Regions from separate parts of the Bradyrhizobium sp. USDA 336 genome, predicted to be linked through region 2. Evidence: riboswitches for the same ligand, from Rfam matches in the RefSeq annotation. Region 2 holds a riboswitch; the other holds the start of a gene.

Region 1 (3,407 bases), 5.2 Mb from region 2:
CGGCGCAAGGGCAATCCTTCGCGGAGTGCCGCTTCGTCGATCTGGATCATGGCCGCACCGGCATTCTCGAGATCGCGGACTTCGTCGCGGATCGCGAGCGCAAGCTGACGGCAGACCTCGCTTCTAGGAATATCATCGCGAACAAACGACCAGTTCAGGATCGTCACCGGTCCGGTCAACATGGCCTTCATTGGCTTGCTAGTTAGTGATTGCGCATAGCGCCACCAGTCCACAGTGATCGGCTTCGACCGCACTACATCGCCAAACAGGATCGGGGGCCTGACGCAGCGCGAACCATAAGACTGTACCCATCCCTTCCTGGTAAATAGGAAGCCGCCGAGTTGCTCGCCAAAGTACTGCACCATGTCATTGCGCTCAAATTCTCCGTGCACGAGGACGTCAAGACCAATGTCCTCCTGCCAATGTACGGCGCGGGCTATCTCCTCCTTGATGAACCTGTCGTATTGTTCGTCGCTCATCGCGCCTAGCGCATGCGCCGCACGAGCATTTCGAACCTCTCTGGTCTGCGGAAACGATCCGATTGTCGTGGTGGGAAACGCTGGTAGTCCAAAGCGTGCCCTTTGGATCTCGGAACGACGGGCAAATGGGCTTGCGCGCCTGCGCATCGTCTGGTCGATCGCCCTCATCCGGGTAGCGACATTGGCATCATGGATCTTCGGCGAAGTCCGGCGGGCAGTCGCAGCGCATTCCGAATCGGCAAGAGCGAGCCCAACATTTTGGTCGCCAGCGAGTGCTCGCGCCAGGATCGCAAGCTCACGCATCTTCTGAACAGAGAAAGCAAGCCAGCTCTTGACGTCGGACGTGAGCCCGGTCTCGAGTTCAACATCGACCGGCACGTGAAGCAGCGAGCAGGATGGAGCGAGCTGTACACGGTGCTTGCCGAGCTTCGCAATCGCGGGCTCCAGCCGCTGACGAAGGGACGACAAGTTCGACCGCCATACATTCCGGCCGTCGATGACCCCGAGCGACATGACGAGATCACTTCGGCCGACAGCGACGATCTTATCCAACAACTCTGGCGCTCGAACCAGATCAAAGTGCAGACCGGAAACCGGGAGGCTCAATGCGGTATCCAGATTGTCGCCTAGCTCGCCGAAATAGCTGGCAACCATGATCTTGATAGCCGGTCCCTCCTTTGCGAACCGGTTATAGGCATGTAGCAATGATTTTCGCACCGCTTCGTCCAGATCAAGGACCAGGCAGGGCTCGTCAAACTGAACCCAACTTGCCCCTCGTTCGGCCAATTCATGCAGAACGTCGATATAGACCGGTATCAAATCATCCAGTAGGGAGAGGGGCTGGAACGCGCTATCGGCACTCTTACCGAGATTTAGGAATGTGACGGGCCCGATCAGGACAGGGCGGGTTTGAAAGCCTAGAGCCTTTGCTTCCACATACTCTTCAATGGGTTTGCGAGAGCAAAGTCTGAACCCCTGTCCCTTGTAAAACTCGGGAACCATGTAGTGGTAGTTGGTATCAAACCACTTAGTCATTTCCTGCGCGGGTGCGCCAGACCCCCGCGGGCCCAGACCGCAACTCGCATCCTGATCGTCGCATTGTGATCCGCGAGCCATGGCGAAGTACGTCTTGAGGGAAACGGATTCTCCTTTCGAGGCGTAGATCTCCGGGATAGCGCCAACCATGACACTTGTATCGAGCACCTGATCATACAGCGAGAAGTCATTCGACGGAATGACCGTGACGCCGAGAGACTTCTGACGAGCCCAGTTCGCTGCGCGCAGGCCGGATGCGTCCTCGAGCAACTGCTGTTCGCTGATCTTTCCGGCCCAGTAGCTTTCAAGAGCGAATTTGAGCTCACGCCTTGGACCGATGCGTGGCGTACCGAGCGTAGCAACCGGAAGAGAGAGAAGAGACATAGTGTTAACCCCTGTTGGGGACAGAGGCCATGGCGGACGCAGGCAGAGGAAGTCGCGCGCGCGACGGCTGCTTGGCGCACCACCGAGACACCCCGCCCGTGGACCAATCTATCGTCGGGGCAGGTCTCCTGGCTCGCTGGCTCATCGCTGCTGTCCGGCCTTCCCAAAGCCGTGCGGGCTTCAGTGACATCGTTGGACAGTAGCTCGCCGCTCACAGTTGCGGGGGCAGCGCCGGCATTTGGACCGGCTTCCCTCTTAGCTCCGGATCAAGTGGGATTCGGAGAACCTCGACGAGCTTGGATTATCGGCAGGAGGACTCTTCCGTCAACCTCTCAGATTATGTGCCACGCTATCTGCGACATCTACTAGGCGAATGACCGTCCATCTCTATGATTCTCTAAACAGAGCTGTCGCAATCAGAGATGTCCTTGTCAGATGTCGGAGTGCGACTCGGAGCTGCCTTGAGGCGACGCCGCCCGCCCCATCAATGAAGGGACAAAACCAGCCCGCGTAGCGGCGATTACCGCCGTTTCGAGCAGAATGCATTCGATGCGGCTTCCGATTTCCAGCGGTTCGCCCAGCACATCCGCTGGCCAGCTATTTTCTCGACTAGAGGATCCCCATTGAACACGTCAAGGCAGGAGGCGCAATCTAGCAACATACGCGGCGAGCAGGTTGATTTTCGTGCCAGCCAGACCTTCTCGGCTTCGTATCGCCAGCCATCATGTAGGCCGAACGCCGACGGCAACTTTAGCGAACCACCCGGTTCAATGACGGCAAACACACCGTCGAATCTCATCAGGCACTTGGCATCGAGGCGCTCACCTCTTCCGCAAACTATCTGTGCGGGACAAGGATGCACAAACTACGCCGATACACTGAATGGAAACATCGAAACGTGCGCAGGTCGGAAAGTCGACAATAGGGACATAAAACCCGTGCAAATCTCCGCCTGCTGCCTGGCACGAAGAATGCAAGCCCCTCGACATGCCCAGTCTCTTCTGCTGGGGATGTCCAGCTCAGCCAATTGACGCTGTCGCTGGCTATGGAAGTTAGCGGCGCGTGACATAGAGGGGAGCGCCTGCCCGCGCGGGACAGCCGCGGGTGCCCCGTCGCGTCTCCGTAAACTTCTTGCGCTCGCTCATAGCAGGTTCAAGGTTGCCCGCCTTGAAAGATGTACGGATGAAACGTGATAGGCCGAGGGTTATGAAGAGAATGTCGGGAAGACCCGCGCTATGGCTTCGCATGGGCGGACTTCTAATCTGCCTAGCCTGGCCGGCTGCCATGAGTAACACTATTCGCGCCAGCGACAACCCACTTGTCGAAAGACTCAAGTCAACGTGGCGAGCGCAAGATGGTGAGACGATAGAACAAATCATCTCCAATGTCTCGAAGGTGGCACAGTTCGTCCCTCAGATGTGGGGGGTCGCTGAACTTGGCGAAAACGACCATGTTTTCGTTTCGTGGACCAGGCACCGAGACAACAAATCAGACGAGCAGTACGCTATC
Region 2 (3,407 bases):
GCGCGCGCATTGCCGCCGTGCGGCAGGAGGCACGCGAGCGGCACGGCTGGATCATGGACAGCTACATCATCAAACGCAGGCGTTGAGCAGCATGCTTCCCGAATGGGTTACCCAGAACTGCCCCGAGGTCTCCGCTGTTCATCGCGAGGCGGCCATTGCGCGGCAGGCGCAGCTGACGAAGCCGACCGGCGCGCTCGGGCGGCTCGAGCAGCTCGCAATCGAGCTTGCGGGCCTGCAGGCGACCGGGCAGCCGCGCGCCGCGCGGGTGCCGATCATCATCTTCGCCGGCGACCACGGTATCGTCGCGCAGGGCGTGTCGGCCTATCCGCAAGCCGTCACCATCGCGATGATGGCGAATTTTGCCGCCGGTGGCGCCGCGATCTCGGTGCTGGCGCGCGAGCTGGGTTCGAGCCTCGAGGTCGTCGACGCCGGCACGCTGTCCCAGGAGCAGATGGCGGGAATCGTCACCGACAAGCCGCGCAGCGGCACCCGCGATTTCAGTGTCGAGGCCGCGCTCACGCCGGCGGAATTGGCCTTCGCCTTCGAGGCCGGCCAGCGCGCGGTGGTGCGCGCCGAGGCCGGCCGGCCTGATCTCTTGATCTTCGGCGAGATGGGGATCGGCAACACCACGACATCGGCGGCGATCGCGGCGAGCCTACTTGGTGTGAGCGCCGGGGAGATCGCGGGCAGCGGCACGGGCATCGATGCGGCCGGCCGCGCGCACAAGGCGCGGGTGATCGATGCGGCGATCGCGCGCCACGGCGTCGCCGGAGCCGCGGTCGAGAAGATCCTGTGCGCGGTCGGTGGCCTCGAGATCGCGGCGATCTCGGGCGCGATCATCGCGGCCGCGCAACGCCGCATTCCCGTGTTGATCGACGGCTTCATCGTCTCGGTGGCGGCGCTGGCGGCGGCGCGCCTCAACCCGTCCTGCCAGCCGTTCCTGTTGCCCTCGCATCAATCGGCGGAGCAGGGACATCGGCTGGTGTTGCGCACGCTGAACGTGCAGCCGCTGATCAGCCTCGATCTCAGGCTCGGCGAGGGATCGGGTGCGGCGATCGCGCTGCCGCTGGTGCGCTCGGCCTGCGCACTTCACAACGGCATGGCGACCTTCGCGCAGGCCAATGTGCCGGATCGGCCTAGCTAATGCGTTGATTGACCGAGACGACACGCCAGCCGCCCGCGAGCCGGTCGATCCGGGTCAGCGACAGTGGATCGATCACGAAGCGCAGTGCGGCTTCCGGTGTGAGATCGAGCGCGATGCAGAGCGTGGCACGAATGGTGCCGGAATGAACGACCAGCGCCGCGGAGCCTGCGCCAATCTGCGCCAGGCCGAGGCGGACGCGGGCGACCTGATCCGCAAAGCTTTCGCCGTTCGGCGGCCGTCCGTGCGCGGGATCGCGCCAGACCTGCGCGTAGGCCTCGCCGCCGGTCGCGGCGAGCTCGTCATGCCGATGGCCGGTCCAATCGCCGAAATCCTGCTCGCGAAATTCGCTGACCAGTTCCGGTTCGAGCCCCAGCGCGCGCGCCGTCTCGACCGTGCGCCGCGACGGGCTGGCATAGCCGGCGACATCCGCGGGCAAGAGGCGCCTGAGAGCCGTCAATGCGGCGTGATCGCCGAGGTCGGCCCGCGCATCGGCCGCATGGATCGTCCCGGGCACGCCCACGACGGCCGCATGCCTGATCAACCAGAGGAAGGTCTCGCCTTCCATGCTCATCTCCAGGGAAGTTGGCTGCTGTGGCCACAACGCCGCAACTGGCACATTGACTCTGTCTTGGCGGTAATCCTAGATGCTCGCGACGGTTTTCCCGAGAGGGAATGAAAAGGGAATGCGGTGCGGGGAAAATTGTCCCCAATGCCGCGGCTGCCCCCGCAACTGTAAGCGGTGAATCCTTCGTCACGAGCCACTGGGTCCTCGGTCCCGGGAAGGCGACGAAGCGGTCACGACCCGCGAGCCAGGAGACCTGCCGTCAGCCGTGGTCACACGCGAAGATGTCGGTCGGGGAGTACAGACATTCGGCTTCATCGGACGGCTGCAAGGCCAAAGGTGAGACCTCGTTCGCTGTGACGTGCCACTGACGTCATACCGAGGTTTTGACCTGTGTCTTCCATCCGTATCGCACGACCGCGCCGCGTCCTGCTGGTTTCCGCCGCGTTCACGTCCTTCGCCGCTCTTGGTCCGCCTGCCGCTCTGGCGCAGCAGGCCCGGGAGTCCCTGCCACCCATCGAGGTATCGCCCGCCCAGGCGCGCAAGCCGGCCAAACAGGCAGCAGGAGCGGCGCAGAGCGCGCGTCGCGCGGCAGCGCGCAGGCCGGCGGCTGTATCCGCCGCGCCAAAACCCGTCGTGCCGGATTCGACGGTGCAGACGCCCCTCAACACCAATGCCGTGGCCGAAAGCGCATCGCGGCTCGGCCTGACGGTGCGGCAGACGCCCGCGACCGTCGAAGTTGTCTCCGCCGAAACGATGCGCGAGCAGGGCTATCGCACCGTGTCCGAGGTGGCGCAGGGCGCCGTCGGCGTCACCTCGGGCGACAACCCGGCCGAACCTTCCGCCTTCTCCATGCGCGGCTTCACCAACAGCCAGATCAACACGCTCTACAACGGCATCAAGATCGGTCCGCAGAACATGACCTCGCGGATCGTGGACACCGCCAACCTTGAGGCCGCGGAATTCCTCAAGGGCCCGGCCTCGCTGATTTCGGGCGAGGGCGCGGCGGGCGGCGCGATCAACTTCGTCACCAAGCAGCCGCACACCGGAGCTGTCAGCAACGAGGCCGATTTCTCCTGGGACTCGCTGAATTCGTTCCGTGCCCATTACGGCTCCGGCGGCAGCACCAATGTGCAGGGGCTGGATTATCGCTTCGACATCAGCCGTTCCGCGCTCAACGGCTTTGCCGACGACACCAATGTCAAGACCTTCGGCACGTCCGGCCAGCTCAATTACCGCGCCTCGGATAGTCTCAGGTTCTGGGGCGCGGTCGAATATCGTGAAGACCGCTCGAAGGCCTATTGGGGCGCGCCGCTGGTGCCGGTCGCCTTCAGCGGTTCGCACGCGACGACGGGGATCGTCTCCGGCAATTACGTCTCGAATTACAACGGAACGAATCTCGGTGCCGTCACCATCGACGATCGCACCTTCAACACCAATTACAACGTTCTCGATAACCGCAACGTGGCGCAGGAAGTGTGGCTGCGTGGCGGATTCGAGCTGAAGCTCGCGCCTGACCTCACGCTGAAAAGTCAGGCCTATGGCTATGGCGCGGAACGAATCTGGTTCAATAACGAGATCGAGGCGTTCAATTCCACCACGAACCTGGTCGATCGCGAGCGTTTCTATGTCGCCCACAGCCAGCGGCTGGTCGGCAACATCACCGACCTGATCTGGGATACAAATATTGCGGGCTTCGAT

Evidence for each region. Region 2 has a riboswitch for cobalamin ahead of ABIA45_RS13610 (TonB-dependent receptor). Riboswitches for the same ligand answer to the same signal wherever they lie in the genome.
Region 1: linked by a shared signal. The riboswitch ahead of metE (5-methyltetrahydropteroyltriglutamate--homocysteine S-methyltransferase) and the one ahead of ABIA45_RS13610 (TonB-dependent receptor) in region 2 are both predicted to bind cobalamin.

Annotation. Positions count from the first base shown of each region.
Region 1 covers NZ_JBIYDC010000002.1:7,880,008-7,883,414, reverse strand. The annotation lists gene metE (5-methyltetrahydropteroyltriglutamate--homocysteine S-methyltransferase) at 1-1,898, opposite strand, end outside; cobalamin riboswitch at 1,999-2,203, opposite strand; gene ABIA45_RS37590 (nodulate formation efficiency C protein) at 3,183-3,407, shown strand, end outside.
Region 2 covers NZ_JBIYDC010000002.1:2,701,102-2,704,508, reverse strand. The annotation lists gene cobF (precorrin-6A synthase (deacetylating)) at 1-86, shown strand, start outside; gene cobT (nicotinate-nucleotide--dimethylbenzimidazole phosphoribosyltransferase) at 92-1,144, shown strand; gene ABIA45_RS13615 (histidine phosphatase family protein) at 1,137-1,709, opposite strand; cobalamin riboswitch at 1,782-1,985, shown strand; gene ABIA45_RS13610 (TonB-dependent receptor) at 2,100-3,407, shown strand, end outside.